Regions from separate parts of the Pseudoalteromonas apostichopi genome, predicted to be linked through region 4. Evidence: predicted binding sites of a transcription regulator. Region 4 holds the regulator's gene; each other region holds the start of a gene.
What was found. The regulator sigma-54, encoded in region 4, starts transcription at its own class of promoters, with help from an activator protein. The targets are predictions, from matches to a motif close to GTTGGCACGNNNNTNGNNT.
Positions count from the first base shown of each region.

Region 1: the regulator sigma-54 is predicted to act here: its motif matches at 1,163-1,181, upstream of QUE86_RS03600 (DUF1328 domain-containing protein).
Region 2: the regulator sigma-54 is predicted to act here: its motif matches at 879-897, upstream of flgB (flagellar basal body rod protein FlgB).
Region 3: the regulator sigma-54 is predicted to act here: its motif matches at 2,348-2,366, upstream of QUE86_RS08090 (YggN family protein).

Region 1 covers NZ_AP028065.1:800,125-808,330, reverse strand. Annotated here, with positions in the region: gene QUE86_RS03610 (hypothetical protein) at 1-175, shown strand, start outside; gene QUE86_RS03605 (hypothetical protein) at 702-893, opposite strand; gene QUE86_RS03600 (DUF1328 domain-containing protein) at 943-1,116, opposite strand; gene QUE86_RS03595 (OadG family protein) at 1,651-1,899, shown strand; gene oadA (sodium-extruding oxaloacetate decarboxylase subunit alpha) at 1,915-3,687, shown strand; gene QUE86_RS03585 (sodium ion-translocating decarboxylase subunit beta) at 3,700-4,830, shown strand; gene QUE86_RS03580 (hypothetical protein) at 4,928-5,104, shown strand; gene QUE86_RS03575 (peptidoglycan DD-metalloendopeptidase family protein) at 5,255-6,571, opposite strand; gene tyrS (tyrosine--tRNA ligase) at 6,970-8,169, shown strand.
Region 2 covers NZ_AP028065.1:2,688,643-2,696,848, reverse strand. Annotated here, with positions in the region: gene flgC (flagellar basal body rod protein FlgC) at 1-431, opposite strand, end outside; gene flgB (flagellar basal body rod protein FlgB) at 434-844, opposite strand; gene QUE86_RS12185 (CheR family methyltransferase) at 980-1,810, opposite strand; gene QUE86_RS12180 (chemotaxis protein) at 1,832-2,764, opposite strand; gene flgA (flagellar basal body P-ring formation chaperone FlgA) at 2,907-3,611, shown strand; gene flgM (flagellar biosynthesis anti-sigma factor FlgM) at 3,690-4,010, shown strand; gene flgN (flagellar protein FlgN) at 4,003-4,434, shown strand; gene QUE86_RS12160 (LPP20 family lipoprotein) at 4,547-5,005, opposite strand; gene QUE86_RS12155 (flagellar assembly protein FlgT) at 5,115-6,305, shown strand; gene QUE86_RS12150 (LysR substrate-binding domain-containing protein) at 6,288-7,187, opposite strand; gene QUE86_RS12145 (glutathione peroxidase) at 7,298-8,026, shown strand.
Region 3 covers NZ_AP028065.1:1,809,258-1,817,463, reverse strand. Annotated here, with positions in the region: gene QUE86_RS08110 (iron-containing alcohol dehydrogenase) at 1-192, opposite strand, end outside; gene QUE86_RS08105 (LysR family transcriptional regulator) at 353-1,219, shown strand; gene QUE86_RS08100 (glutathione peroxidase) at 1,287-1,769, shown strand; gene QUE86_RS08095 (PA3496 family putative envelope integrity protein) at 1,822-2,010, opposite strand; gene QUE86_RS08090 (YggN family protein) at 2,402-3,202, shown strand; gene QUE86_RS08085 (aminotransferase-like domain-containing protein) at 3,277-4,719, opposite strand; gene QUE86_RS08080 (DMT family transporter) at 4,821-5,750, shown strand; gene QUE86_RS08075 (diacylglycerol/lipid kinase family protein) at 5,805-6,653, opposite strand; gene QUE86_RS08070 (hypothetical protein) at 6,977-7,117, shown strand; tRNA gene QUE86_RS08065 (tRNA-Ser) at 7,344-7,434, shown strand; tRNA gene QUE86_RS08060 (tRNA-Ser) at 7,488-7,580, shown strand; gene QUE86_RS08055 (DUF4124 domain-containing protein) at 7,690-8,190, shown strand.
Region 4 covers NZ_AP028065.1:2,172,702-2,180,907, forward strand. Annotated here, with positions in the region: gene ptsN (PTS IIA-like nitrogen regulatory protein PtsN) at 1-82, opposite strand, end outside; gene hpf (ribosome hibernation promoting factor) at 86-373, opposite strand; gene QUE86_RS09770 (RNA polymerase factor sigma-54) at 401-1,897, opposite strand; gene lptB (LPS export ABC transporter ATP-binding protein) at 2,015-2,740, opposite strand; gene lptA (lipopolysaccharide transport periplasmic protein LptA) at 2,737-3,258, opposite strand; gene lptC (LPS export ABC transporter periplasmic protein LptC) at 3,248-3,802, opposite strand; gene kdsC (3-deoxy-manno-octulosonate-8-phosphatase KdsC) at 3,799-4,350, opposite strand; gene QUE86_RS09795 (KpsF/GutQ family sugar-phosphate isomerase) at 4,354-5,325, opposite strand; gene QUE86_RS09800 (calcium/sodium antiporter) at 5,329-6,297, opposite strand; gene QUE86_RS09805 (ATP-binding cassette domain-containing protein) at 6,546-7,364, shown strand; gene mlaE (lipid asymmetry maintenance ABC transporter permease subunit MlaE) at 7,357-8,136, shown strand; gene mlaD (outer membrane lipid asymmetry maintenance protein MlaD) at 8,150-8,206, shown strand, end outside.

The DNA.
Region 1 (8,206 bases), 1.4 Mb from region 4:
GATGCATGGTGATACAGGTCCATACTGTAAACAACAGTTAGCAAGTAACTTAACACGCTTGAATGTACCTGGTGATTTTGCTGTGAGTGATGTAGCAAAAGTGAGCTTTGTTGATGGGAAGTGGCATATAGCGAGTGTAACGACAAACGAGCCCCTCACAACGGGTTGTAAGTGAAACCCAACAAGTTAGCGAGTTTCTAGGGGAAAGAGTAAAGTTACGAGCTTAAGGTAGCTGCGGGTTTACCCCGCGTAGGCGTGAAATTTATTTCGCGCGATTCTCTCAATTTATGCGGCTGTAAGTCGGGCTTTAGCCCGTCACGTATGTGTGATAAAACACGTGTCGCCATAAATAACGACCTACGTGGCGTAGGGTAGAGCGGAGCGAAACCTAACAAATTAGCGAGTTTCTGGGGGAAAGAGTAAAGTTAGCAAGCTCCTTGACACAAGCAGCAGGCAGCCTAGACTTGCTAACTTGCTAACTTGCTAACTTGCTAACTTGCTAACTTGCTAACTTGCTAACTTGCTAACTTGCTAACTTGCTAACTTGCTAACTTGCTAACTTGCTAACTTGCTAACTTGCTAACTTGCTAACTTGCTAACTTGCTAACTTGCTAACTTGCTAACTTGCTAACTTGCTAACTTGCTAACTTGCATACACAAAAAAAGCGACACTTGGCCGCTTTCTTCATAAAGTGTTGTGATTAGCAGTTAGTTTCTTCTGCGTTAACACCTTCTTTTACTTCTTCACATGCGTCTTCAACAGCATTTTGTGTATCAGTAATTGCTTCATCAATACGCTCACCTGCATCTTCTGCCGAGTTATCTTCACAACCCATGATGAATAGACCTGAAAATAGAGCGATAGTAGCGGCTTTCAAAGTTGAATTTTTCATAACGAAATTCCTTGTAAATAAAATAAATTAAGTGGTTATTTGCTTATAACTACTTAGGGGCGTTACCTCTAAGAGCTCCAGATACCAGTGAAATAACTAGTAGTACTAAAAATATAAAAAAGATAATTTTAGCGATGCCTGCAGCGGCTCCTGCGATACCACCAAAACCTAACACTGCTGCGATTAACGCGATAACTAAAAAAGTAATGGTCCAGCGTAACATAATGGTCTCCTTGGCTATTTAAATTTTCTAAAGTTCGATGTAACTGAAGCGAGTTCTGTGCCAGATGTTTTACTTGTTTTATTTCAATGGTTTACCTTTATTTGTGATGCTGGTAGATGTTCATCACTTGGTAACATTTACGAGTAAGCATGTAAGTTATTCATAGTGATATTTTTTCATATTGAGTTGCATGAGGAAAACATCAGATTGCCACAGTATTGGTAAGACCAATTTAACTTTTTATTGGTTGGTAAAGTCTAACACCTTGTTGTGTGTGGTTTTTAGACGCTTTCTGGTTTTTAGTTAATAGCTGAACATATAACTTATGGCTATATCGACTATTTATATCATCTATATCGAGGCTTTGAATGATGGAAATGTAGGGTGTTAATTATATGTGCGGCATGTTATTTTAAAATTAATTGGTTTTACCAATTTACAATGGTGCTATACAAATGATTTTGGTTTGTTATTATTGGTGCATAATTATTTAACAAAAATAACTTTTTATTTTAAGTAAGCGAGGGGAGTCGTATGGATATAGGTGGATTACTCACCACTGCGGCCAGTTTGATGGTAACAGGCATGGTAGGCGTGTTTGTTTTTCTGACTATTCTGATTACAGCAGTCACTTTAATGTCAAAACTAGTGGGTCGATTTGATGATCCAGCAAGTGCAGAACCTACGCGAACAGCAAAAATTCAACCTCAACAGGGTGTGCCTCAGGCACATATTGCAGCAATAAGCGCTGCAATCGCTCAATTTCGAAATAAACAAAAATAACGGGGCAGCTCGAACATGGCTAAATTAAAATTAACCGAATTAGTATTGCGTGACGCACACCAGTCTCTTTTGGCAACGCGTATGCGCTTAGACGACATGCTACCCATAGCCGAAAAACTCGACAATGCGGGTTATTGGTCAATTGAATCATGGGGGGGTGCAACGTTTGACTCGTGTATCCGTTATTTAGGTGAAGATCCTTGGCAACGTATTCGCGAACTAAAGGCTGCAATGCCAAACACTAAGCAGCAAATGTTACTTCGTGGACAAAACCTTTTAGGCTACCGTCATTATGCTGATGATGTGGTCGAAAAGTTTGTCGAGCGAGCACACAAAAATGGTGTTGATGTATTTCGTATTTTCGATGCGATGAACGATGTACGAAACCTTGAAACTGCTATTAAAGCAGCTGTTAAAGTGGGAGCTCACGCTCAAGGTACAATTTCATACACAGTAAGTCCTGTACATACACTTGATATGTGGCTGAAACTCGCAAAACAGCTTGAAGAGCTTGGCTGTCATTCGATTTGTATTAAAGATATGGCAGGTTTATTAAAGCCATATGATTGTGAGCAGTTGATCAAAGGCCTAAAAGAAACCGTGTCTATTCCTATTGCGATGCAATGCCATGCTACTACTGGCTTAAGCACTGCAACTTATCAAAAAGCAATCGATGCAGGTATTGATATGCTTGATACGGCGATTTCGTCAATGAGTATGACTTATGGTCATAGCGCGACGGAGACAATAGTTTCAATTGTCGAAGGCACAGAGCGAGATACTGGCCTTGATTTAAACCAATTAGAAGAAATTGCAGCTTACTTCCGTGATGTACGTAAGAAATATGCTGCTTTTGAAGGTAGCTTAAAAGGCGTTGATGGTCGCATCTTATTAGCTCAGGTACCTGGCGGCATGTTAACTAACATGGAAAACCAGCTTAAAGAACAAGGCGCGGCTGATAAGCTTGATCAAGTATTACTTGAGATCCCACGTGTTCGTGAAGACTTAGGTTTTATTCCTTTGGTTACGCCAACCTCGCAAATTGTAGGTACCCAAGCGGTACTTAACGTATTAACTGGCGAGCGTTACAAAACCATTACTAAAGAAACTGCGGGCGTGCTCAAAGGTGAATATGGTGCCACTCCTGCACCTATGAATAAAGAGCTGCAAGAACGAGTGCTAGAAGGCGCAGAGGCAATTACTTGTCGTCCTGCAGATAAATTAGAGCCTGAGCTTGAGAAACTTGAAGCTGAGTTATTAAGTGAAGCCAAAGAGCAAGGTTTAGAACTTGCTGATGACGTGATTGATGATGTACTTACATATGCATTATTCCCACAAATAGGCCTTAAATTTATTAAAAACCGCAACAACCCAGATGCGTTTGAAGCAATTCCAACAGGTGAAGTTGCCAAGTCTGAAAGCAAACCTGCTTCTTCAAGCCCTGTAAAAGCGGAGCAATACAGCGTTAAAGTTGATGGTAAAGTTTACGATGTCGTCGTAGCACAAGGTGGTGAGCTTAAAGAAGTAACTTTAAAAGACAGTGAATTAATTCCTCAGTCTGCTTCAGCGTCAGCAGGCGAAACACTCAATGCGCCGTTGGCTGGTAATATTTTCAAAGTGAAAGTGAAACCAGGCCAAACAGTAAATGAAGGTGATGTGGTTATTATCATGGAAGCGATGAAAATGGAAACAGAAGTTCGCGCCGTACACTCAGGTACAATTGCAGAAGTATTAGTAGCTGAGGGTGACTCTGTTGCCACTGGCGATGCGCTAATCGCGCTAGCATAGGAGAGGCAGAGGATGGATGGTGTTTTAAACCTCTGGCATGCCACGGGTATTGCTAATTTTACCTTTGCGGCATTGATCATGATTGCGGTTGGTTGCTTGTTACTTTATTTAGCAATTGCACGTAACTTTGAGCCACTGTTGTTATTACCTATTGGCTTTGGGGCTATTTTAACGAATATCCCTGTGGCCGGGTTATCTGAGCCGGGTGGGTTACTTTATTATGTGTACCACATCGGGATTGATTCTGGGGTGTTCCCACTTTTGATCTTCATGGGGGTTGGTGCGCTTACAGACTTTAGTGCCTTGATAGCAAACCCTCGTATGTTGTTGTTAGGTGCGGCTGCACAGTTTGGTATTTTTGCTACTCTATTTGGTGCAATACTACTTAACTTTATTCCTGGCTTTGAATTTACACTACAAGATGCATCTGCGATTGCCATAATTGGTGGTGCAGATGGTCCAACAGCTATTTTCTTAGCATCTAAGTTAGCGCCTGATTTACTTGGTGCAATCGCAGTTGCGGCTTATTCATACATGGCATTGGTGCCAATTATTCAGCCGCCAATTATGCGTGCACTAACAACACAAGAAGAGCGTGAAATTCAAATGCCGCAACTTCGTACTGTATCGAAGAAAGAGAAAATTGTTTTCCCGTTAATGGTGTTGAGTTTAACCATCTTGTTTTTACCAGCTGCAACACCTCTGGTAGGTATGTTTTGCTTGGGTAACTTGATGCGTGAATCGGGCGTGGTTGATCGTTTAAGTAATAGTGCACAAAACGAAATCATCAACATTACCACCATTTTCTTAGGCTTAGCGGTGGGCTCAAAGCTTGCGGCAGATAAGTTCTTAACCGTAGAAACAATAGGTATTTTGGTGTTAGGTGCTTTGGCCTTTGCGATAGGTACAGCTTCAGGTGTGTTTATGGCAAAAGGGCTTAATAAGATCTCTAAATCGCCAATCAACCCATTAGTGGGCGCAGCAGGTGTATCAGCGGTACCAATGGCAGCACGTGTGGTTAATAAGGTTGGTCTTGAGAGCAACCCGCATAACTTCTTGTTAATGCATGCCATGGGGCCAAACGTAGCAGGGGTATTAGGAAGTGCCGTTGCAGCAGGTATTCTGTTAGCTATTGTTGGCTAAGTCGATTTACTTCCAACCGACTGGCGCAGTAATTTTACTGCGCTTTTTTTTGTCTATAGACTAGGTAGTTAAATGATTCTTGTGTAAGGAAGCCATCATGAATATTTTTATTATCTTACTCTGCCTTTTTGTTGCCTTGGTTATTCTAATACCGCTACTTGAAAAGTATCAGTCTAAAATGGGGCTTGATGGCGCAACTAAATATGCAAAGTATATTTGGCCACTAGTGATGATTTCGCTAATTATTCAGCTTATCTATGTATTATTAAGATAATAATTGTATCGGTAATGAGCGTGTTTAATTTAAGGTATGAATAGAGTCGGCAATAAGTTTAGTTTGATAACGCCATAACCGTTTTATCTTGAATTGTCTCAGAAACGAAAAAGCCGCTTCAATTGAAGCGGCTTTATTATGTTTACTTAGCTACTTATTTAACGCTAGTTGTAACTCTCTATTACGCTGTAATTGCGCTAAGAAGTTATCAGCAATTGGTTTAAACTTAGCTAGCTCATCGCGCGGTAAAGGCTCTGATTTAGGTAGTTTGACTGTTTTCGGATTACGATGCACGCCGTTTACTAAGAATTCATAGTGTAAGTGTGGGCCTGTTACGCGGCCTGTCGCACCAACGGTACCAATTTTTTGGCCTTGCTTCACTTTTTGGCCTGTTCTAACCATTTTCTTGTTTAAGTGTAAGTATTTAGTCACATACTGTGTGCCATGGCTAATAAAAACGTAGTTACCATTGTACTTACTGTAACCAGCTTTAATTACTTTACCATTACCCGATGAAACCACTGGCGTACCTGTACGTGCAGCGTAATCAATACCATTATGTGGTTTTACCGTCTTAGTCACAGGGTGTAAGCGGCGAGGATTAAAGCTCGAGCTAATATACTTAAAGTTAACTGGCGCACGTAAGAAGGCTTTTTTCATGCTACGGCCTTCAGGCGTGTAGAAGTTACCATCTGTATGGCGAATAGCGGTATAACGCTCGCCTTGATTAATAAATTCTGCGGCAATAATTTTACCATCACCAATGTACTCACCATCAACATAGTGAGCTTCGTAAATAAGACCAAATTGGTCACCTTTACGAATGTCATTAGCGAAGTCGACATCCCAACCGAAGATGTCAGCAAAATTCATAATTTGACGCTCGCTTAAACCAGCGGCAATACCAGACGTCCAAAAACTATTAGAGATCTCACCGCCAGCTGATTTACTTAGCGTTTCGATTTCTTTGCTATCAATAGCGGTGTCGTAGTTACCTTCGTCATTTAATGTAACGTATAAGGTATCTGTTTTTGAAATCACATAACGAAGCTGCGCTAGAGAGCCATCTTCGGCCGTTGCAAAGCTTAAGATTTCGCCTGGGTGAATTTTTGTTAACTTACGAGTTTCAGCGTTGGTATTAACTAGTTTGTGTAATGTTTGCGCTGAGAAACCCGCACGTTTGAATATAAGTGCTAAATTATCGCCATTACGTACTTCATGGTCGATAAGCTCGTATTCTGGAAGTTTTGCTGCTGCTTGCTCCGAATTTAGCTCAGTTAGTTTTTCGTTATCATCAACTTTAACTTGTAATTCGTAGCGTTTGCCAATTTCAAGTGCGTTCGCACTGTTGTCCTTTGATGCGGTGGCTTTTTCAGAAGGCAATAATGCCAAGCCGACAATAGCAGAAACCAAACCGAGAATAAGCAGTTTGTGTTTTTTGGGAAGTTTGTGCACTACGTGAACCATATCGTGCCTTTTCTGCTGTCAAGAAATTTAAATACTAATATCGCAGGATATACCTAAAATAGAGCAAATACCAGTGTTTTGTAGATTTAAACTGGCGCTATTTTACGCTAGAATTGGCCTGCGCGTTAAACTTTTTTGGTTGAAATTGCAGCAGATGCCTATGGTTAAACTAAATCTAGATTAGTTAACTAAAGTACCTTCATAAAATTGCAATAACGCGGTATAAAGAACAATCATGCGCGCTGCCTTCAGGGCTGTTTCTTAAACTATTTAAGTTAGGCTTTTTTCTAGTGTCGCTTTTTGGTGCTAACTAGCTAAATTTTAAAGTTTTTAGCTCTATATTTATAACCCTGACAGGCCACCACGCCCCGGTAGCTGAATTTTTGGAGTAATACACAGTGGATTTACAAACCGCTCTAGCTGAGATAAAACGCGGTGCAGAAGAGATATTAATTGAAGACGAATTAGTTGAAAAGCTAAAGTCTGGTAAGAAACTTAAGATCAAAGCGGGTTTCGATCCAACTGCGCCTGATCTGCATTTAGGTCATACAGTTCTTATCAACAAAATGAAAACCTTCCAAGATCTAGGTCATGAAGTAATTTTCTTAATCGGTGATTTCACCGGTATGATTGGCGATCCAACGGGTAAAAACGTAACACGTAAACCGTTAACTCGTGAAGATGTTCTAGCTAACGCTGAAACATATAAAGAGCAAGTATTTAAGATACTTGACCCTGCTAAAACTACTGTTGCGTTCAACTCTACTTGGATGGAGAACCTCGGTGCTGCAGGTATGATTAAATTGGCTGCGCGTCAAACAGTAGCACGTATGCTAGAACGTGATGACTTTAAAAAGCGTTATGCCGGCGGTCAATCAATTGCTATCCACGAATTTTTATATCCACTGGTACAAGGTTGGGATTCTGTTGCATTAGAAGCTGATGTAGAGCTTGGCGGTACAGACCAACGCTTTAACCTATTAATGGGTCGTGAATTACAAAAAGATGAAGGTCAGAAGCCACAAACAGTATTAATGATGCCACTGCTTGAAGGTACTGATGGCGTTCAAAAAATGTCTAAGTCATTAGGTAACTACATTGGTATTACTGATGAGCCTAACGATATGTTTGGTAAAGTCATGTCTATTAGCGATGAGCTAATGTGGCGTTACTATGACTTATTAAGTGCCTTATCAATCGAAGAAATTGCTGCACTTAAACAGCGTGTTGCTGATGGTGCGAACCCACGCGACATCAAGATTGAGCTAGCGAAAGAAATGATTGCTCGCTTCCACAGTGAAGAAGCAGCTGAAGGCGCTCATCAAGATTTTATCAAGCGTTTCCAAAAGAATGCATTACCAGATGAGATCCCTGAAGTAACAGTAACGATTGCTGAAGACACTGTGTTCATCACTAATTTATTAAAAGAAGCTAACCTTGTAGCAAGTACATCAGAAGCAATGCGTATGATTAAGCAAGGCGCTGTAAAGATTAATGGTGAAGAAAAAGTAACGGATACTAAGCTTGAAGTTGCTAAAGGTACAACACAGATTTACCAAGTAGGTAAGCGTAAGTTTGCTAAAATCACGTTAGCTTAATTAAATAAGCTACAGAATAAAAAAACCAGCTGCGGCT
Region 2 (8,206 bases), 520 kb from region 4:
TACCGCTGCCCAAGCAACAGTGTTTTACTTAACATTTGCTTAGCTGCATCAGCAACTTGCACATTTGTTTGGTAAGAGCGAGAGGCAGAAATCATATTTGCCATTTCTTCTACAACATTAACGTTAGGCTTATAGATGTAACCATTTTCATCAGCACTTGGATGGTTTGGGTTATATTCAATTTGCAGAGGCTTATCACTCTCTACAATGCCTAGTACTTTAACGCCAACAGAAGAGCCCTGAGGATTGCTTTGTGATGCTGACGCTTTAGTCAACTCTGCAGCAAAAACAGGATGGCGCGCTCGATACGTCTGATCTTGGCTAGAACTAATCGAATTCGCATTCGAGATATTACTTGCAGTAGTATTTAAGCGGACATTTTGCGCGCTCATACCGGTTGCTGAAATATCAAAAACATTATACAAACTCATGATTAAGCTCCTTGACTACCGAGGGCTTTTTTAAAGCCTTTAATTTTACTACTCATAAATTGCAGGCTTGCCTGATACTCTAATGAGTTCTGTACATACAAGTTTCGTTCCACTTGTATATCAACTGAGTTGCCATCACCTGTATCTGCTTGATTTGGCGTACGAAACATTTCTGCATTACCAACAAAACGACTGCCTCCGGCAATATGTTTAGCATCGGTTCTTACCATACTATTGCCACCTTGCTGGTTGCTTTTTGCCGCTTTTAATGCCGAGGCAAAATCGATGTCTTTCGCTTTATAGCCCGGCGTATCAGCATTAGCGATATTTGTCGCTAATAACTCAGCGCGTTGTGAACGGATCAACATCGCATGCGGATGAACTCCAAATGCTTTATCAAAACTGATAGCCATAACCATCTCCAAAAAATTGACTCTGCAGTGAACAATGCAAAAGATAAGCCAAAAATAAGGAGTAAGCTTTATTTGTATAACAGACTGAAAAATAGATAAATTTAGCAACCTAAGGACTAGGTTGCTAAGGAGAGTTTACTTTTTTTGATAGATAATACCAGGGTTACAACGAACCATATCAAAGCTGTCACTAAGGCCCGCCATTGATTCAGATGCACCTAAAAATAGATAACCTTTAGGGTTTAAAGCTTGAGCAAATTGCGAAATGATTTTAGCTTTTACTTCTGGTGAGAAGTAAATTAACACATTACGACAAAATATAATGTCAAACTTGCCCATTAAGGCGTATGAATCTAGTAAGTTTAAATGTCTAAAGCTCACCATTTTGCGAATAGGTTCAACAACCTGAGCCATTCCATTACCGCTGTCCTTAAAGAACTTCTGACGTCGTTCCATCGACAAACCACGAGCAAGGGCTAACGAGTCGTACTCAGCGTTCTTACACATATCAAGCATGGTATTAGAAATGTCTGTGCCAATTATTTGCGCTCCCATCTTTAATACGCCAGGGTTTTTAGCCTGAAACTCAGCGACCGACATGGCAATAGAGTATGGCTCCTGCCCTGATGAACTTGCCGCTGACCATATTTTCAATGGTCGACGAACATCTTTAAGTTCAGGGAATAGCTTCGTTTTCAATAGCTCAAATGGGTATTGGTCTCGAAACCAAAGCGTCTCATTGGTGGTCATCGCATCAACCACAGCGGCACGAAGCTGCCTCTCATGAGGACTTAAGGTTTTACTTACCAACTGTGATAAAGACTCGACATTAAAACGTGCCATAAGCGGCGCTAGGCGACTTTTTACTAAGTAAAGTTTGTTATCACCAAGCACGATGCCACATTGTTGTTCTAAGAAAGAGCGGAATTGATCGTATTCGCTTTGTTGTAAATGCTTATTTTCCAAAGTAATACCACCTATAAATAATTAATCACAATGAACCCACTTTTTCACAGCTGTTGCTAATTCATCTGGGTTAAATTTTGCAATAAAATCATCGGCACCTACTTTTTCAATCATTGCCTGGTTAAATACCCCACTTAAAGAGGTATGCAAGATCACATGAAGAGGTGATAATTTTGGATCTGCTTTAATTTCGGCGGTTAAGGTATAACCATCCATTTCCGGCATCTCTACGTCAGATATCAATAAGCCAACGCGCTCAGTAATATCATTTTTACAATCAAGCTGAGCAATCTCACGTAAACGTAATAATGCTTCTTTGCCGTTTTTAGCTAACTCAGTTTGTACACCTAACGGTTCAAGCGCACGTTTAACTTGGTTTCGAGCTACCGCTGAATCGTCAGCAATAAAGACAATACGCTCACCTAAATCACGCTGAATTTCACCCTCACCAACCACTTCAGCACTCACTTCAGTGTTAACTGGACAAATTTCGTTTAAGATCTTTTCTACATCAAGTATCTCAACTAACTCATTTTCAATCTCAGTGACCGCTGTTAAGTATGAATAACGTCCCGCACCTGAAGGCGGTGGCATTATTTTTTCCCAGTTCATATTAACGATGCGCTCAACTCCGCCAACCAAGAACCCTTGCACAGAACGGTTGTACTCAGCAATGATGATAAAACTGTCTTTGATATTTTCAATTGCCGGACCACCTACGGCCATCGATAAATCAATAACAGAGATAGTTTGGCCACGAATGTGCGCAACGCCGCGAATATACGCATTTGATTTTGGCATGTTAGTAAGTGGTGGGCATTGCAAAACCTCTCTTACTTTAAACACGTTGATACCAAAGCGTTGTCGCCCTCTGAGTTTGAATAATAGTAATTCAAGGCGGTTTTGCCCAACCAACTGAGTACGCTGGTTAACTGAGTCTAAAATGCCTGCCATTTCAATCTCCTAAAGATAAACAATCAGAGCTGGAACAATAATTGCCTTCTTTGTGTTAAAGCTACATAAGGTTACGAAGCGTCTGTTTTTTGACGCAAAATATTTATACCTTGTTTTCAACCATAAGCATAGTCGAAACAATATGAGTTTGTTAAAAAAAAGCCGAAGATACAGTGTTTTTTATTTTCTTACTAGCCTGTTGTTTGCAACACAACTGCAGGCAGAAGTTTATAATAACGAGCAACTTCAACAAATCGCTATCGATTTTGTTAGCGAACAGCTCCCTGATCTGGACACCAAACCACAAATAAGTGCTTTACCATTAGATGGTCGCATTCCAGAGAGGTTTTGTGAGTCGCCAATAAACAAAGAGTTACCAACAGAACCTCCTTTTAATCGGCAGGTAACAGTACAACTTAAGTGCCAAGACCTAAATAGTTGGACCCAATACGTCCATGTCCGCATAATTGAGCTCGAACCTGTGGTTGTTGTAACAACCAACCTTGCTCGTGGTGAAGTCATTCGTCCAGAGCATTTACGTGTTGAAATGAAACCAAAGCAGTTTGTTAGAACGCAATACGTACAAGATGAGTCTATACTTATTGGCAGCCGTAGCAAACGTAACTTGCGTGATGGCAGCCCTATTGTAATGCGTCAGGTGTGTATGGTTTGCAAAGGCGATAATGTCACTATTTATGCCTCATTACGCGGTTTAAGAATTAAGACCACTGGGATTGCTTTAGAAGATGGCACGTTAGACGAATTAGTACGTGTAAAAAACAAAAAATCAGGTAAAGTATTAAATGCACGTGTGGATGGGGTCGAGTCTGTACAAGTAAATATTTAATTTTTTATATTTATGCTAAAGTATCCGCTGTGCCCGCCGATATAAAGGCATATGTTGGGTAATGTATAGGTCAAAATTATGGTAAGCAATGTCAATAATGGTCAACAACAGCCTTCTGTGTTGACAAATACCAAGCAAAAGAAGCTTGATTTACAAAAAGATAATGCTAATGCAGCTGCTGCAAAGTCAGCCGCACCTAAAGCAAGTGCAGATTCTGTGAGCTTAACACCTCAAGCTAAACAGCTTAAGTCTTTGCAAGAAAAAGCTGAGCATTCATCTGGCTTTGACAGCAATAAAGTAGCTGAGCTGAAAAAAGCAATCAGCGAAGGTAAATACCAAATTGATGCTGAGAAGTTAGCAAAGAACATTGCTGCATTCGAGTTTGATGTCTATGGCTGATCATAATCATTTAATTGCCAGTAAACTAACACAACAAGTTTCGTGCTTAGAGTCTATTGCTGCGCTGTTAGATGATGAATTGACAGCCATTGCTGCAAAACGTGGCGATGGATTAAAGAGTATTGCCCAACAAAAAATCTCTCTGTTACAACAAATCCAAACAATTGATAAAGAAGTTCAAAAGCTTGTTGCGCACAATGATTCGCAAGATGACGAAGTGAGTTCACTTATCAAGCAAGTTAACACTTTACTATCAAGCTGCAAAAAGAAAAACGATGTTAATGCCCATGCAGCCCATCAAGCACAGCTGAGTGTTAAACAACTTAAGGATATTATAATCGGTGCGCCATCATCGATGACCTACGACCAAGGCGGCAGTGTTATTCAAGGCGATAAGAAAATCGTTCACAACTTGAAAGCCTAAATACTATTTCATTAAAAAAGCGCGATAACTAAGTTATCGCGTTTTTTTATGCTTGCAGAATTTGCTGGACTTATGCGGCAAGCCAATAGGTTACAACTAGACTAAGTTGCACCTAATAATATGTTACTTTTTTCACTTGGCGCGGTTTTACTTCGCCGATGTATAAATCGTGCACTCGCTTCATATCAAGCTGTAATTCAGTTGCGTAGGTGTCCCCTACTGCATAGGTTTTAATAACCTGTGCACCTTTGATCACACCTTGTACTTGGCTTTGTAATTGATCATTATGAGCAATGCTGTTTTGCACTGTAGTGCCTGCGGAAATTCTTTGCCCGTAAACTTGCTCAGCAAGCTCGCGGTAAGCTTCAAGCTTTGAGGCTTTAATCGCAAGTAGAGTACGTTGCGATTCATTACTGCCAGGCTGAGCACTTATTGGCGCATAACCCACAGCTTTTAGCACCGGGTAGCTATCTGGCTCAATGTAAGTGTATTCTACATGTTTATCAAAAATACTACTGCAGCCTGTTAATGCTGCGCAGGCAACTAGCCCACCTAATAGAAGTACTCGCATAATTTGCTTCCGCTTAAAACTCTTGTCTACAAATATGCACGTTTAATGCCACTGTGGTACAGTCCTTGCTCATTTAGGTTATTCAATAGTTTTAATGCTAGGTGTCAGCATGAACAATAAAACAATAGCCTGCTTAAAAAGCCTTGGCTTAGCTTTTACAATTTTGTTTTCTAACAATAGTTTAGCGCAGTGGTTTGAATCTACAGGCCATGCAGTTGTAAAAAATGGCGATACTAGCCAAGCCAAATCTGCCGCCATTAAAGATGCCATTACTCAGGCGTTAGTGTTTTCTGGCGCTCGAGTAAGCTCTGTACAGACCCTAGTTGACGGGGTTTTGACGCAAGATCAGCTGAAAATAAGTAGCCACGGTGAAATCCAGAAAATAGAATTAATCAGCGAAGATCGTCATAACGACACCTATGCTATTACGCTTCGCTTAGACATCTTTGCTCAAGCAGAAGAGTGCCCTGCAAACCAATACACTAAATTTATTGCTGTTACGCAAAGCCAACTTGCCAATCGCGAGCAAGCTCGTATGGGCCAAATTTTTGACGTAAACAAAGCAATAAGTGAACACCTATATAATAGCTTAAGCAATACACAAATGGCAGCTAAGCCAACGGCTTATTACAACATGCCGCTAAGGGTAGATCACTTTTTCACTCAGCAATACGATTATAGTAATGCACTACTTGAGGAAATCACTAGCCGAAGTAACTCGCAATATGTGTTACTAAGTCGTATTCGTGATTTGTCGGTCAACCATAAAATTAATAACGACTATGCATTTTGGCAGGATGACAGTTTTAAGCGCGCATATAAAGTTGATTATGTGCTCTTTGATGGCACAACTTACGAAAAGCTTTGGCAAAAAAGCTACCAAACAGAAGGCATTTGGCCGTATAAAAAGACTGAGATCATCGATGTTTATAGTGACCGGTTTTGGGCAACCGACTATGGCCAAGCTATTAGTGATATAAACCAAACTCTAACCTATGACTTACAAGCAGCCATGGCCTGTTTGCCCACGCAAGGTAAAATACTGCATATCGAAAACGATAGGCTGATTATAAACCTTGGTAAGGCTCATGGTCTCGAGCAAGGGCAAGTTTTAAATATTGCCCATCATAATTACCTAACGGATGCACAGGGTAATAAACTCCCGCATAAAATCACGACACTTAATCAGGTAAAAGTGACTCAGCTTTATCAGCAATCAGCGGTTGCCATGAGTATAGATAAGCAACCACTGCCTAACATTCAAATTAACGATATTGTTGAGTTAGCTGCTAGCGAGTAAATGAGCTTGTAGGCCTTCATGAGCATTTAGCCAGTTAGCTAATTGCTCAACACCTGCTATGTGCGGGTAGTGCTTACGAGTTGCAATGACAATTTGCCGTTGCTGGTTTGGTGCAATCGCTAAGTACTTCACTCCTTCACGTGGTGTACATGCAAGCTTAGGAACAAAAGTGACACCATCATCCATTGCCACCAGCGCGAGTAAGGTTTCAATACTGTTCCCTTTATATTGATTTGACACCTCGACCCCTGCTGAAAAACAAAATTGTTCTGCTTGCTCCTTAAAGCAATGACCTTCATTTAACATTAATAAATCACAATCCTGTAATTGAGCTAAAGCTACTTCAGTGTGTTCTGCTAATACGTGTTGCTCTGACACCGCGACCAAAAAATCTTCTTTATAAAGCGGTGAAACATGATAAGGCGCTAAATCGGCTACATCAGCAACAATTGCAATATCAATCTCTCCATTATCAAGGGCCAGCAGCGTTTGTGCTGTTTGCATTTCAGTAAATGAAAATTGGGTTTCACTGAAAGCTTGCTTCATTGATGTTAATAGCGTTGGCAGTAAATAAGGTGCGATGGTAGGAATAATCCCTACATTTATTTTACCTTTTAGTGGATCGTGTGAGCTGGCGGCAATTTCTTTGAGCACTTGCGTTTGCTCAAGAATAAATGTGATCTGTTTAAGTAATTGCTCACCTTGAGCAGTGATTGTGACCTGCTTAGTTGAACGGTCAAAAATAACAACACCCAATTCTTGTTCAAGCTTCTTAACTTGCCCGCTTAGAGTAGGTTGGCTGATATAGCAGGCATCTGCTGCTTTTCTAAAGTGCTTGTACTGTGCAACCGCTTTTACATATTCGAAGTCTTTTAAATTCATAACCGCACCTTTAATAGCTTTTACCTATCATATCAATACAAACAAACGATTGGAACTATCAAAAATTAAACCGCATAATAGCACTCAACAAATCAAGAGGAATCAAAACAATGTTAAACAATATCGAAGGCCAAAAAGTACCAAACGTTACATTCGCAACACGTGTAGACGAGCAGTGGAAATCCGTTACTACTGACGAAATCTTTAAAGATAAAACGGTTGTGCTATTTGCATTACCTGGCGCATTTACACCTACTTGTTCATCAACACATTTACCACGTTATAACGAGCTTGCTGCTGTATTTAAACAAAACGGTGTTGATGACATTGTCTGTATTTCTGTAAACGATACATTCGTGATGAATGCTTGGGCGCAAAACCAAGAAGCCCAAAATATTACCCTACTGCCAGACGGCAACGGTGAGTTTACTGACGGCATGGGTATGTTAGTTGATAAAAACGACTTAGGCTTTGGTAAGCGCAGCTGGCGTTATTCTATGCTTGTAAAAGACGGTGTTATCGAAAAAATGTTTATTGAACCGCAAAAGCCAGGCGACCCATTTGAAGTATCTGACGCTGATACCATGCTTGAATACATTAACCCTGCGCAAATAAAACCAGAGTCAGTGAGCATTATTACGAAACCTAATTGCCCATTCTGTACAAAAGCTAAAGCATTATTAGAAGCAAAGGGTTATGTGTACGAAGAAATTATATTAGGTCAACACGCATCATTAACCAGCTTAAAAGCTATTTCAGGTCGTGAGACAGTACCGCAAGTATTCATAGGCGGTGAGCACATTGGTGGCTCTGACGATTTAGAAAAACACTTTGCATAATTTTCAAGTTGGGGCTGCTGAATGCAGCCCTTATATTATTTAAACAACTACAACCTATTGATTAAAAAATAAATTAACCAACTGGTCTGCTCTCGCCATCACCGATATTTATATTCAAAATACCAACATTTTAATTACTATATTGTTACATAAAGCAAACAATGAACCTAAAATGTCTGC
Region 3 (8,206 bases), 360 kb from region 4:
TCCCGCAAATTCAAACCAAGTATGTTCAATCAATGCGGCTTTAACTTGATCATAAACGCCATTTTTCTTAATGCTGCCGCCACCATAAGTAACAAGTACCTTGGCATTCTTTGGGATCTCGTTTTGAATTTCTTTAATTTGCTGCTCACCAAAATGAATTTTGGTTGGATTCTCAAAGCTAAAATTTAACATGCTTACTCCCTTATATTTGTGAGTATTAATCAGTGACACAACTATTGTAGTTATTTTTATACAGGGATAAAGGGAGCAAATAAATAATCACTTTTGCAGACATGCAATAATAAACCACTTAAACTGCTTTAAATTTACTGAAAAACTTAGGGTAAAGATAATGTGGCAAGGCTTAGAGGAATTTTTATATGTTGTTGAGCACGGCAGTTTTACACACGCAGCTAAAGCTATGGAAGTATCAACTTCACATATCAGTCGGCAAGTACAACAACTTGAAAATCGTTTAGGTTCTGTGCTATTTCAGCGCACCACTCGTAAAATTAGTCTCACTGATGCAGGGCGTGAATACGCTGTTAAGTTAAAAGCTATACGCCAAGAGTTAATTGATGCAAACAATCAATTACAAGGTGAGCAGTGCCAACCAAAAGGACTAATAAGAATAACGGGTGCGGGCGAGTTTGTAGCTAACCAAATCGCCCCCAAAGTCGCAGAATTTGTAAAACGCTACCCTGAGGTAGAGGTCGATCTCGACTTTAATAGTCGCAATGTCAACTTAGTTGAAGAAGGCTTTGATTTAGCCATTCGCTTTGGCAGGATGCAAGACTCAAACTTAATTGCACGCCCTTTATGTAAGCGCGTCATGACCCTCGTTGCTAGCCCTGAATACATAGCCAGTCACCCTTCTCTTAAAACGCCTTATGACCTTGCTGAGCATAACTGCTTAATTACCATGCGAAAGCGCTGGCGATTTAATATTGACGATCAAATTAAAGAAGTTCGTATCGATGGTAATTGGCGTAGCAACCACCCGCAGGCTATTTTAAATGCCGCAGTAGCAGGAGTTGGCATTGCCCATTTAGCGTTAGATATCGTGGAACCTTTTTTAAATAATGGGCAATTAGTAAGCATTCTTGAAGAGTTTCAGGTTGGCGATAACGCATCTTGGTTAGTCTACCCAAGAAAAGATCTATTACCGTTTCGTGTACGTTTACTAATAGAACATTTAACCAATGCATTTGCTGATTAATATTTGCTCTTTTAGAAATATGACAAGCAAGTTAGAATCAGTGTAACAATAATAAAAAGTTATCATTATGAGCGAATTTCACCAACTCTCTGCCACCAGCCTACAAGGCCAAACTGTCGATTTTTCTGATTTTGAAAATAAGGTCGTACTTGTTGTAAATACAGCGAGTAAATGCGGTTTCACCCCGCAATACGAAGGCTTACAAGTACTTCATGATAAGTACCATGAACAAGGCTTGGTAATAATTGGCTTTCCATGTAATCAATTTGGTAAACAAGAACCTGGTGATGCTAAAGAAATAAAAGAAGGCTGCTTAATTAACTATGGTGTGAGCTTTTTGATGATGAGTAAGGTTGACGTAAATGGCGAGCATGCTCACCCTGTGTTTAGATATCTAAAATCAGAGCTGCCTGGTTTTATTACCCGCAAAATAAAATGGAACTTCACCAAATTTTTAATTGGTAAAGACGGCAAAGCAATTAAACGATACGCGCCACTTACAAAACCTGAGCAGTTCGAATCAGACATTCTTGCCGCTTTGAGCAAGTAATAAGGCCTTAAAGCAATAAAGAGGCAAATAGCCTCTTTATTTAAATTTATGCTTAGTCGTTCAAGTACTCATCAAAGTCGTCATCGCCTAAGTTTCTACGCAAGCGTTTTTGTTCAAGATAGTCTTCCAACTTCTTCTTAACGCGTTGCTTTTTCTTGTCGTGTTGATTACGCCCGACCATTTCGTACTCGTCTTCAACAAAATCGTCATCTAGCGCGTCATAACTAAATGTCTTACCCACAACCCACTCCATAAAGTGTTTGAGACCAATTCTTGAGATTAAAATTTGCTCGATGAATTGGCAAAGATTAAAAAGCTCAGTAGTTATTTAGTATCTAAAAAACCACCAAAATAAAGCCATACACCCATGCTAAATAGGTCATATGTCAATATTGTGAATAAATAGCGCTAAATTTGATTTCTGAAAAGTGAGAGTTTTTTATCGTTTCGATAAAAGTCATTTATGCATGTGTATTTTTTAGTTAATTTGACTAAAAAATGGTTAAAAAATTATTCCGCGCACTTCCAATAAAAACCCTAAAACACCATAAACCAATGAAATAAATGAATTTATAATATTTGGCATCCTATTTGATTATATTTTTATGTCATTTCAAACAGGAAAGAAAAAAATGAAAAAGTTATTGTTACTAAGTTCTTTATTTATCGCTACCAGCGCAATGGCTCATAACGATAATGATACAAATATTTCATTCAGCGGTGAGCAATGTGATGTCGAATTTATAAATGATGTGCGTATCACTCCAAGTGAGTTAGAAGTATACACAGCCGATAATCGCAGCATGAAAATCATCGACCAACATACTTTATATATCGATGGCCAAAGCGTATCCCTTAATGCTTCACAACAGCAAGCAATTGCAGATTACTCAGACAGCTTGCGCAGCCAACTTCCTGAAGTAGCTAATATCGCACTTGATGGTGTAAAAATAGCCGGCGTAGCAATCGAAGAAGTATCAAATGCTTTCAACATTGATGGCCTAAGTGACATTTCAGAATTAATGGACGATATCAGCGTAGAAGTGCAAAACGCTTTCTACCAACAAGGTGCGTTCACAATGGGTCAACAAAACTTTGAAAAATTTGGCCAAAACTTTGAAGATCAATTCGATGAGCAAATCGAATCAGCAGTAGAGTCAGCCATGATGCAATCGATGGGCAGTATTTTAGTGGCTCTTGGCTCTGAGCTTTTAGGTTCGGGTGGCGACATGGATGAGTTTGAGCAACGTATGGAAAACATGGGCGCACAAATCGAAGCTCGCGTAGAAACCCAAGCAGCTCAGCTAGAAGAGCGAGCAGATGCATTATGTGGCAGTTTTGCTGATATCGCTCATAAAGAACAAGAATTAGTGGTTCTAGTACCACAGCTAAAAGAATATCAATTATTTACTTTTAAACAGAACGCAGAGTAATTGACCAGTTAAGAAATTAACATCCCTGAACCAAAACACTTGGTCCTTTCGCGCAGAGCTTGCTCTGCGCTTTTTTATTTTTTGGCCAGCACGGTCAGTTGCGATAACGTTTTAATCGCCTGTTCCAAACTTTCAGACCAAGGCAAACCATAGCTTAAGCGAAAACAACTACGGTACTTTTTACCCGCTGAGAATATCAACCCAGGGGTAATACTAATCCCTGCCTCAAGTGCCAAATGAAATAGTTTTACCGCATCATATTGGCTACCAAGATCAACCCAGATAACACAGCCCCCTTGCGGGTTACTAATACGCGCACAACTTGGCATATATTGCTGCAGGCACCAAATCATACGCTCTTTGTTGGTACTCAAGCGCTGTCTTAGCAAGCGTATATTACGGTCGTACTCACCACTGGCTATAAACTCATACAAGGTCCACTGATTTATAAGCGGCGCAGAGCAACTAAGCGCGCGCTTGTGTCGCCTTGCTTGTTCAGCAAACTTACCTGCAATGATCCAACCTATGCGGTAACTAGGTGCGGCTGTTTTTGAAAACGACGCACAGGTGATCACTAACCCCTTTTTTGAATAAGCTTGTGCAGGAGTGGCACGCTTAGCTGTAAAATGTAGGTCGCCATAAACATCATCTTCAATGAGCACCACCTCGCGCTGCTCTAAAAGTGCCACTAATTGCTCACGCTTGGCATCAGGCATAAAACTGCCAACTGGGTTATTTAATGAGGTTGAAAACACACAGGCTTTTATATCATGCTCATCGAGTGCTTGAACCAAGTCATCTAGCCATATTCCTTCATCGGGGCACAGCGGTATTTCCAGTGCCTTCAAGCCTAAGCTCTCAATTAATTCAATAATGCCAAAATAACAAGGCGACTCGATAGCAATAACATCCCCGGGTTTAGCAACGCACTTCAGGGCAATAGCCAACGCCTCTTGGGCACCATTGGTGATCACTAACTCATCGCTATCAACACCAATGCCAAAGTCCAAATAGCGATGAATGAGTTGTTTTTTAAGTGGTGCAAAACCATCCATCGGGCCGTAATTAATTGCCGATGCGCCAGCCAGTGTCATTACTCGGCGCATTGTTCTTGCCAGCGCCTTATCTGTCGGAGCTGCGGCTACTGGGTTAGCAATGCCAAATGGCACCACATTGGCTTTATGGATGGCACCATAAACTTGCTCAATCAATCCTTGCTTGTTTACTGTGGTTGGCTCTCGACTAAGCCTGACTCGCTTTGGCCGAGATTGATTTAACTGAGAAGACTTTAAAAAGTACCCAGACTTTTCTCTCGCTTCAATCAATCCTTGCCCTTCAAGTAATTGATAAGCTTGTTTTACCGTAGGAATGCTAATGTTTAGCTTATCTGCCATTTTTCTGAGCGAAGGTAATTTCTCACCCGGTAATAGCGAGCCCTGCAAGCAAAGATCTCTAACTAGCTGAATAACTTGTTGATATAAGAACTCACTGTTACTGCGACTGATAACTTGTGACATAGCCCACCAAACTGTATAGGTTGCATTTTTAGTTTTCTGTATATGTTAAGTATACAGAAGCAGATTAAAATGAACATACTTTCAATTTTTAGGTACTAACTATGAAAAGCGCCGCTCTCTACCTTGCTACAGTGCTGATCTGGGGATCGACTTGGCTAGCTATTGAGTTTCAACTAGGTGATGTCGCAGTTGAGGTCTCTTTATTTTATCGTTTTGCCATTGCAGCCATTTTAATGTGGACCTTTGTGCTAGCGAAAAAACTACCTATGCAATATTCACTGCGTGATCACGGATTTTTTGCATTATTGGCTTTATTTAACTTTGGTTTAAATTATTTAGTACTGTATTGGGCGCAGAACTACCTCAGCTCTGCAATGGCCTCAATTGCGTTCTCTATGTTGCTATTAATGAACATTATTAATACCAGACTATTCTTCGCAAAGCCGATTGCTAAACGAATTTACTTTGGCGCTTTATTGGGCGTATTAGGTATTGCCAGTTTGTTTTGGCCACAAATTCAGCAATTCGACTTGAGTAATGGTGCGTTGGTCGGGTTACTACTTGCGCTATCTGGGACCTTTGTGGCTTCATTGGGTAATATGGTCAGCGTCCGAAATTCTCAGCGCAATATTGGCGTACTTCAGGGCAATGCCTGGGGTATGTTATACAGCGCTTTAAGCCTAGCAGCTTACGTTTTAGTGAGCGATGTTGAGCTTACATTGAATGCCCCGGCCAGTTATTGGATATCGCTCTTGTACTTAGCAGTGTTTGGTACCGTAATCGCATTTGCTTGTTACTTTGCACTACTAAAAAATATCGGCCCTGAGCGCGCAAGCTATGTCATTGTATTATTCCCGCTGGTTGCAGTGGTATTAAGTACCTTATTTGAAGGATTCGAATGGCAAGCGAACACCTTTATGGGATTTAGCCTAGTGTTATTTGGTAATGCTATCGTGCTGACTCCAACTCGACAAATTAAAGCATTTTTTGCTGCACGTAACCTGCAACAAAAAAGCACCGTCCCCAGTTAGAAGTGACTATGTCGCCTCTAACACCAAGCGCTGGCAAATATTGCCGGCGCTTTTTTATGGTACATGAAAACGTAACGCTTGTTTGTGTACCTTAACTTTAGCAGGTGTAAAACCCACAAACTCACCATCGGCTTCAATAACCAACCCTTTCGTGGTTACTTCAGCACTTGTTAAACGGGTATATTCCAGTGCTTGCAAGCGGTGGTGCTTCACTAGCAGTAAATATAAAAAGCTGATCAGGTTTTTCAACAAGCCGCCAGCTGGCATGCAGTAACAGTCCAGTTGACCATCGTTTAACTTTGCCTGAGGGGCAATTTTCAAACCACCTCCAAAGTAGTGATGATTGGCAAAAATCGTCGCTAAATTACTGTAAGAGAGAGCTTTACCATTAAACTTTCCCTGAAGAGGCTGAGCCTGAAATGAAAATAGCTGTTTAATGCCCTGCCATGTATAACCAAACGAGCTAAAATGACCAGCTTTGTTTAATTCGACGACCACTTCAGCGTCAAAACCAATACCCGCAACATTAACAAAATAGCGCTGATTGATTTGGCCAATATCAATTAACTTAGTACGGCTATTGAAAATAGCCTCATACCAAGCCTGTTGCTGACAAGCAAAGCCACGAGCAAAATCATTTCCCGTGCCAGCCGGAATTAGCGCAATAGAACAGCTACTCGTCATTAATGCATTAACAGCTAAATGCAAAGTCCCATCACCACCAATTACCACAACTTGAGTCTGGCTCCTAGCTAAAAGAGCAATTTCAGCGCAATCATTCTCAAAGTTGCCTGTAGTTAAATATAGCTCTGGTTCTATCTCTCTTTTTTTACATTCGTTTAGTAGCCAATCAACACTGTTTTTATGATTTTTTTTGTCACTTGGCTTTATTATTATCAACATCAACGGTTACTTCTTTTCTTACGTGGCGAAAACCCAAGCTCACTCAAATTATATTAATCTGAATAATTAGTCACTTTCTCACTTTAAAAACGCATAAATAAAAATACAAAAAGTTAAAAACCTTTATTTACCTGCACTTCACTACAAACACAACTGCATAACCATGCAAACAAGAGTAAGTGCAAAAGCTTAACCCTATGTTAATAAAACACTTTCGGATTAGAAAAAGTTATCTGGCAGACTCAATTTTTATCGTTTTATTTTTGTCCAGTTTGATTGCAAAATACCCACGTTTTCAACCAAACACAACCCGGAGCAAAGTAATGAACCCAATTAATACATTAAACCAAAACGCTGCAACTCATGTTGCCGTAAAACCAACAAACCGCAAAGCTAAAATGTTGGCAAAACTTAATCGCTACGGCAAAAAGTTAGCACTTGGCGGCGCAGTACAACATAAGTAATCCCCAACCATGGTTACTTTTTAGGTGCAGTAAACACCCAACCACTAACGAAGATCCTTCTTTAGCTCCTCCGTTTACTGCCCCATCCCCTTCTTTTCAGTGAAAAACAGAAAAAATTAAACCTTTTTACAAAAAAACGCCCTCTTTACGCTCAAAAAACAAGCAAACAAACTTTTTCCTATTTACACAGCCGATTCAGCTAAGTATTATTCTCGCATCACGACGTGGAGAGATGGCAGAGTGGTCGAATGCACCGGTCTTGAAAACCGGCAGGGGTTTGTAGCCCCTCTAGGGTTCAAATCCCTATCTCTCCACCACTTATTTTTATTTGCTGATTTATTTCAGCAAATTACAATCAGAATTATGCGCTGGAGAGGTGGCCGAGTGGCCGAAGGCGCTCCCCTGCTAAGGGAGTATAGGGTTTGTAGCTCTATCGAGGGTTCGAATCCCTCCTTCTCCACCATTTTATTGTTAAAAACCGCTTTTAAGCGGTTTTTTTATGCCCAAAAAACTTGCACACCTCATTATATTTCATGCATGCTAAGTATCTATTTGCTACACAAAGTGATGCTATGTTTCGTTTTGCTCTGTTTACTCTTGCTCTATTTGCCAGCACCTACAGCCAAGCCACTATTTATAAGTGCATGATTGACGGGGTTGCCACCTTTACAGAGAAGCCTTGTGGTAAGGATGCAGAAATCGTAAAAATTACACCATCACCAGTAAGTAATCTCACTCCAGCCACAGAGCAAGAACAGAAACAACAAAAACCAACCGACTTAAGTGTCGAGGATTACTTAAAGATTCAAAAAGCGGATCGCGAAATAGACCGCCTTCAGTTAGAAATCAAAGAGCTGCAAAAACAGCAAAATGAGCGTATTAACAGACTTAATAATATGACCCAAGATGCTGCGAACAGGTTAGGTGCAAAGTCTATTGATGACGCTATAAGTAAACAAAGCAAACGTATTAACACCTACTATAAAAGCCAAATAGCTATCCTCGAAAAGCAAGTAGCACAACTAGAAGAACACAAAAAATTACTCAAAGAACAGAGCACACAGTCCAATTAGCTTAACTTACTAAAAC
Region 4 (8,206 bases):
TATATTCAAGAATTCTTTTTTTGCTATTAAAAAGGACCGCAGCTTTGCTGCAGTCCTGATTAGTAAGTGAACTTAGTTTCATAATTTAATGTCGAGCTAATTTCTCTTTGTGTTTAATGACTTGGCGATCAAGCTTATCGATCAACGAGTCAATGGCTGCGTACATATCTTGATGTTCTGTAGAAGCGAACAATTCGCCTCCGTTTACATGTAAAGTTGCTTCTGCTTTTTGGCTTAATTTTTCTACATCTAGAATGACATGAACATTATTAATATGGTCAAAATGCCTTTCTAGTTTCGCAAACTTGGTGTTTACATAGTCTCTTAATGAATCAGTGATTTCTACATGACGACCAGTTAAATTTAGTTGCATAAGCATTTTTCCTTCTATGTAAAACGTCTAAATCAAACTCTTACGCTGATTAGACGGAGGTATTGCTAGAGACTCACGATATTTTGCAATTGTACGTCTAGCTACTTTAATTCCTTGCTCAGCCAATATATCTGCAATTTTGCTATCACTCAATGGTTTAGCCGAGTTTTCTGCAGCGACTAACTTCTTGATTAAAGCGCGTATTGCTGTTGAAGAACACTCACCACCATTTTCAGTGCTGACATGGCTTGAGAAGAAATATTTCAACTCAAAAATACCCCTAGGGGTATGCATATATTTTTGCGTTGTTACTCGTGAAATCGTCGATTCATGCATTTCGACCATTTCAGCAACATCATTTAGCACCATCGGCTTCATTGCTTCTGGGCCATGCTCAAAGAAAGCTTGTTGTTGTTGAACGATACAGTTGGTCACTTTTAATAGTGTATCGTTACGGCTTTCTAAGCTCTTAATAAACCACTTTGCTTCTTGTAAGTGAGAGCGAATAAATTGGCTGTCGCTACTTGATTTAACAGAGCGAGACATAGCCGCATATTGGCTGTTCACTCTAATCTTTGGCATACTATCTGGGTTTAACTCAACCACCCAGCGACCTTTTACTTTTTTCACTGATACATCAGGTATGACGTACTCAGACTCTTCGCGTACTATGCTATCCGCAGGCTTAGGGTTTAAGCTGTGAATTAGCGTCATTACTTCTTTAAGCTCATTTTCTTTAAGCTTAGTCTTTTTCATCAAAGTTCGATAGTCGCGACTCGCTAATAATTCGATATGCTCAGATAAAACCATTTTAGTTTCAGCTAAATATGGCGTGTTTGCATCGAATTGGCGAAGTTGAATACACAGGCATTCCTGTAAACTACGCGCCCCAATACCGACAGGATCAAACAATTGAATTCTCTTTAGGACCGCTTCGACTTCATCAAGTTCGATTTCTTCTTCATCACTATTTTGATTAAAGCTCTCGACGATATCTTCACAGCTTACCGTTAAAATACCAGAGTCATCGATAGCCTCAACAATTGCCACAGCAATCGCTTCATCAGTCGGACTAAAGGGAGTGAGCTGTAATTGCCACATAAGGTATTCGTGAAGGGTTTCGGTCGATGCACCTTGATAAATAGATTCATCTTCTGGCATTGGCCCTGATGATGTTGATGGAGCGGCACTCATGTACTCATCCCATGTAACATCCATGGCTAAATCGTCACTTACAGTGTCTTTATTTAGAGCATCACTGCTTTCTTGTTCATATTCGCTAGGTGCTTCGTCTGCAGAAGCGCTGACTTGCACATCGTCAGATTCAGCTTTTTGCTCATTTTTGCCGATGCTTTCTTCGTTGTAATCCGCTTCTTCCACTTCAAGTAAAGGGTTACTATCTAGCGCCTCTTGAATTTCTTGTTGGAGATCCAATGTACTGAGCTGCAACAAACGAATAGCTTGTTGCAGTTGTGGAGTCATTGTAAGTTGCTGGCCCATGCGCAGCTGTAATGATTGCCTCATGTATCCCTAACAATCCTTTTTTTAAGTTATCGATAACTGTGCAAAGACAGTTAAGTTATTATCGATTTATTGTCATTGTTATAAGTCTAGCAGATGCTCTAGTCGGTGGCGTAATGGTTACAGCCTAAATTGCTCGCCTAGATAAACATCGCGTACAGTTTGGTCAGCTAATACGTGCTCAGGTGTGCCTGATGCAATTAGCTCCCCATGAGAAACAATGTAGGCTTTTTCACAAACATCAAGGGTTTCTCGAACATTATGGTCAGTAATTAGTACACCAATACCACGATTTTTTAGGTGCTCAATAATTTTCTTTATATCTAACACTGAAATTGGATCAACACCAGCAAAAGGCTCATCTAAAAGGATAAATTTAGGATTAGCGGCTAATGCGCGAGCAATTTCAACGCGGCGACGTTCACCACCAGATAGCGCCATACCTTGACTATCACGGATGTGTTGGATGCTAAATTCATCTAATAAGCTATTTAGAGTTTCTTCCCGCGTGGTTTTATTTAGATCTTTACGAGTCTCTAAAATAGCCATCAAGTTTTGGTAAACTGTTAACTTTCGAAAAATCGAAGATTCTTGCGGTAGATAACCAATACCCAACCTCGCACGGCTGTGCATTGGCAAAAGGGTAATATCGTTATCATCGATGCTAATTTTACCTTTGTCGCTCGGAACTAGGCCTACAATCATGTAAAAAGTCGTGGTTTTACCAGCACCATTTGGGCCAAGCAAGCCAACAATACTGCCAGCTTCAACTTCCAGACCGACATTTTTAACCACTTGGCGGCCTTTGTAGCTCTTAGCTAAAAGCTCTGCTTTTAATGTGCTCATGGTTGGCCTTTATTGTCTTTTTTATTTTCAACAGGTACTAAAATAGTGTGTACACGATCTGATGAGTTTTCGTCTTTTTCAGCACTGATAAGCTGCTGAGCCATATCATAGGTAATGCTTTTCGCTGTTACTTTTTGACCAGCTTGGGTAACTTCAGCTTCACCGTTTAAGGTTAAGAAGCGTTTCGCAACATCATAACGAACTTCTTCAGCACTGGCGCTCATTACGGAACCATCCGTTTGTTTTTCTTCGAAGTAAGCTGGTTTGCCTGTTGCAATAATTAGCTCTACTGTACCTTCGGTATCACCGCCGTGTGCTTCAAGACGTTCTGCTGTAATACGACGATTACCATGCACGATCTCTACGTTACCTTCAAATATGCCAACGCCATCTTTTAGTTTACCAACTTGGCGATCTGAGCTAATGCTAATTTGTGCGCCAGTTTGCTCGGCAGCGGTGCCGGAAAACGCAATCAATAAGCTTGGGATCAGGAGTAATTTCTTCAGTTTATTGGTCATAGTATATGGTTCGTGTATGGTTAGTTAACTCAACAATTTCGGTTTTTAAATCGGCTTTTAAGCCTTTACCGGTAATCTTTAAATTCGGTCCTGTTAGTGTTACAGGTTGCTTTGAAAACATGGTCATTTTATTAATGTCGACATTAATGTTTTCTGCTTTTATATCTTCGATCATACCGTTATGGGTTAAGTTTTTAGCAACTACATCCCCTTCAAAAATCAGCTGATCATTTTCGTATAAAGTGGCTTCTTTGGCTTTTACTTGCCAAACCTGCTGGTCGCCATAAATAGTAAATACAGGTTGCTCAAAAAAGGTAAACCCTAATTGTTGATACAACTCCATTTTAGCCGCAGCTACTTTATGACTGATTTTTCCTTGCTCGTCATAAGCAGTTTGCTTTAACGCCACCGCAGTGTAATCAGGCGTTGCAATGATCTCGTCTTCACTAGTTATTGTGTCTGCTGATTGATTAAAGTACGGATACCACAACCACACCATGCAACAAACAAAAACAACACTCAGTAAAATACGGGCTATATTCATGCGCTGGTTCCATCGCTAGTTAACGGCTTACCGTTTTCTAACATCAGTAAATCAGTTAATTCACGCACGGCTCCAAAGCCACCTGGTAATAATGTGGTGTAATGAGCCAGCTTTTTAATTAGTGGGTGTGCGTCGTTAACAGCAACAGCAAACCCTACTTTTTCCATTACTGGTAAGTCTGGACCATCATCACCAATATAGGCAATTTGCTCATCAGTTAGCCCCAGTTTATCCTTTAACTCTTGATAAGCAATTAGCTTATCTTCTTGTCCCTGATAAATGTGCTGAACTGTTAGGCTAGTCATTCGCTGCTGAACTATTTGTGAATGGCGGCCAGTAATGACTGCCACTTCAAAACCACTATTTATGAGCGCTTTAATACCAAAGCCATCTTTTGTATTGAATGCTTTAAGTTCTTCGCCATCATTGCCTAAATAAATTCGGCCATCAGAAAAAACACCATCAATATCGCAGATTAGCAATTTTACTTTTTGTGCGCGCTGACTCACATCAGGGCTAAGAGGCTGGTAAAGCTCGGCGAATGTCATTGCTTAAAGAACTCCTGCTTTTAATAGGTCTTGCATATTAAGGGCACCAATAGGCGTATTACTATGATCTACCACAATTAAACCATTGATACGTTTACGTTCCATAATGTTCAATGCCTCAGCTGCAAGCATGTCAGGGCGCGCAGTAGTACATGAACGAGTCATCACTTGACTAATAGCAGTACTATGGATATCAATGCGCTGCTCTAAAATACGGCGTAAATCACCATCGGTGAATAATCCGGCTAACTTTTTGTCTGCACCTATTACCGCAGTCATACCAAGGCCCTTGGCTGACATTTCAATTAACGCATCTTTAATGCTTTGCGTTTCGTTAACGATTGGGGTGGCATCGCCTGCGTGCATAACATCATCTAATGTTAGTAATAAACGTTTACCTAGACTGCCACCAGGATGCGAAAGTGCAAAATCGTCAGCTGTAAAACCACGCGTTTCAAGTAACGCAACGGCTATTGCATCGCCCATAACTAATGTTGCTGTTGTACTAGCAGTTGGTGCTAGGCCTAACGGGCATGCTTCTTTACTTACTTTAATGCAAACATGGACATCAGATAGCTTTGCCATGGTTGAATCTGGATTGCCTGTTAGTGAAATCATCTTTGCGCCAATGCGCTTAATAACAGGAATTATGCTTAGTACTTCGCTGGTCTCACCAGAGTTAGAAATACACATCACTACATCATCATGAGTGATCATGCCTAAATCACCGTGGCTTGCTTCACCAGGGTGAACAAAAAATGCGGGTGTACCAGTACTTGCAAGGGTCGCCGCAATTTTATTACCAACGTGGCCTGACTTGCCCATACCGATAACAATGATACGGCCTGTACACTGGAACATTAATTGACAAGCCTTATCGAAATCTTGATTTATATATTGCTCAATTTCTTGTAAGGCTTGTGCTTCAATTTCGAGTACGCGCTTACCTTGCGCGATAAAGCTTTGTTGTGTCATTGATTATCCTATTTGGCTAAAAATATAGCCCTGATATGCAATAAATGCGACTAACAAGAAGCCACCTTCTACTCTATTGATACGACGAGCACCTTTAAAGTTCAATGACATGGCCATCAATACAACGGTTGCTGCAATCATAATAAGTGCATCGCGGTTTGCCGCAGAAGGGTCAATAATTGAAGGGTTGATAATGCCCGCAAGTGGTAATACAGCGAGTAAATTGAAGATATTTGAGCCAACGATATTACCCAGTGCTAAATCGTCTTCGTTTTTTAAAACCCCAGCAATACAGGCTGCTAGCTCAGGTAAGCTGGTACCAATGGCAATGATGGTTAAGCCAATAACGAGATCAGATAAACCAAAATATTTTGCAATATCAACCGCCGACCCAACTAAAAAATGCGAGCTAATAGGTAATAAAATCATGCCGATGACTAACCAAAATACGGCTGATTTTGTGCTCACGTCGTTCGGGACATCTTCACATGCTTCACTGACAAAAGGATCATCTTGGTTTTTCGCGCGCAGTGAGACGATCACTAAGCCACCAATGAATACAGCAAAGGCAACCATCAATGCAATGCCCTCAGTGAATGAAAAATAGTTATCTGAAAACACATACCAAGCTGCTACAGAGATTAACAGTACGAGTGGCATTTCGCGTTTAAGCGTCAAAGATGATACTGAAAGAGGACGCAATAAAGCAGTAACACCAAGTACAAGTAAGATATTGGTGATGTTAGAACCAACCGCATTACCTACTGCAGTATCTGTTTTATCAGCTAGAGCTGCTGATGCTGATACCATCATTTCAGGCGCAGATGAGCCCATAGCTACTACGGTTAAACCAATGATTAGGGTGGGGATCCCCATGTTTTTTGCGAGTGCAGCCGCCCCATAAACAAACCGATCGGCACTCCAAACGAGTGCAGCAAAACCAATAATTAAAATGACAAAAGAAGTCACCATTGTGATACGCCAACATTACTTATACAGATGACTGCAAATAGTAACAAAAGCGAAACTGAAAGTATAAGTAAAAGAATGAGCTGGCAAGCATAAAGCGTGCTGGGCGAGGAATCTAAATTTCAGGTGTGATTAAGTTCTTTGCAGCTAGCTTTAGAATTTATTGATAGGAAATATTACAAAATTTTACGATTTGTTTTTTCCATATTGACTAAAAAACCCTTAAAATGGCAAAACTAGTGAAAAAAGTTATGGAGAGCGACTTGTCGCAATCAATAGTAGAAATCAAGGATGTAACCTTTTCACGGGGCGATAGAATCATATATAAAAATATGAGTTTTAACATTCCGAAAGGCAAGATAACCGCTATCATGGGACCGAGCGGCATTGGTAAAACCACCATGTTACGCTTAATTGGCGGTCAGCTTAAGCCTGATTCTGGTGACATTTTATTTGAAGGCAACAGTATTCCTGGCATGACTCGCAAGGAACTTTATGCTGCCCGTACCAAAATGAGTATGCTGTTCCAAAGCGGTGCCTTATTTACCGATATGTCAGTATTTGACAATATCGCCTTTCCTTTGCGCGAACATACTCAACTTAGCGAAGATTTAATTCGTCTTGTCGTTTTAATGAAATTACAAGCCGTCGGTTTACGTGGTGCACAAGATTTAATGCCGTCTGAGCTTTCTGGTGGTATGGCTCGCCGTGCAGCCCTTGCGCGTTCTATTGCTCTGGACCCTGAACTGATTATGTACGATGAACCTTTTGCTGGCCAAGACCCTATCTCAATGGGGGTGTTAGTAAAGCTAATTAAATCACTCAATGAGGTGTTAGGTTTATCATCACTTATAGTAACTCATGATGTGACTGAGGTTTTGAGCATTGCTGATCACGTTATCATCATCGCTGATCAGGGGGTGATAGGAGAAGGTTCACCTGAACAAATGCAAAATCATCAATCTGAGCTAGTGCAGCAGTTTTTAAACGGCTTGTCTGATGGGCCTGTGCCGTTCCATTATCCAGCTCCTGCTTATGATAAAGAGTTATTGGGAGTGCACAATGCTTGATCTATTTCAGAAGTTAGGTCACAAAACGCTAGGCCGGTTTGCTGCTCTTGGTCGTTCAACACAAATGTTGTTTGGCGCATTAGTGAATATGCCTAACTTCAAAAAAGGCACGCCTTTACTTGTTCGCCAATTATATATGGTGGGCTCGCAATCTCTTTTAATCATCATGGTATCAGGCCTATTCATCGGGATGGTGCTCGCTCTGCAGGGTTATACCGTTCTAGTAGGTTATGGTGCAGAAGATAGCTTAGGGCCTTTAGTGGCATTAAGTTTGTTACGCGAATTAGGTCCCGTAGTAACAGCGTTACTGTTTGCAGGGCGGGCGGGTAGTGCGCTTACTGCTGAAATAGGTTTAATGAAAGCCACTGAGCAATTATCAAGTCTAGAAATGATGGCAATCGACCCACTTAAGCGTATTATTGCGCCGCGTTTTTGGGCTGGTTTTATTAGTATGCCATTGCTTGCGCTGATTTTTTCGGCAGTTGCTATTATTGGTGCTCACTTAGTTGGTGTTGATTGGCTAGGTGTTGACTCGGGTAGCTTCTGGTCAATTATGCAAGCACAAGTGTCGTTCCAACAAGATATTGTTAACGGCATAATTAAAAGTTTTGTATTCGCCATGATTGTGACTTGGATCGCTCTTTACAAAGGCTATGACTGTGTTCCGACTTCTGAAGGTATCAGTAAAGCGACAACAGAGACCGTAGTGCACTCGTCACTGGCAGTATTAGGTTTTGACTTTATTTTAACCGCGGTAATGTTTACCAGCTAATTAGGGTATAAAGATGAATTCACGGAAATTAGAAATTTTAGTTGGCTTTTTTGTAGCCCTTGGTATCGCT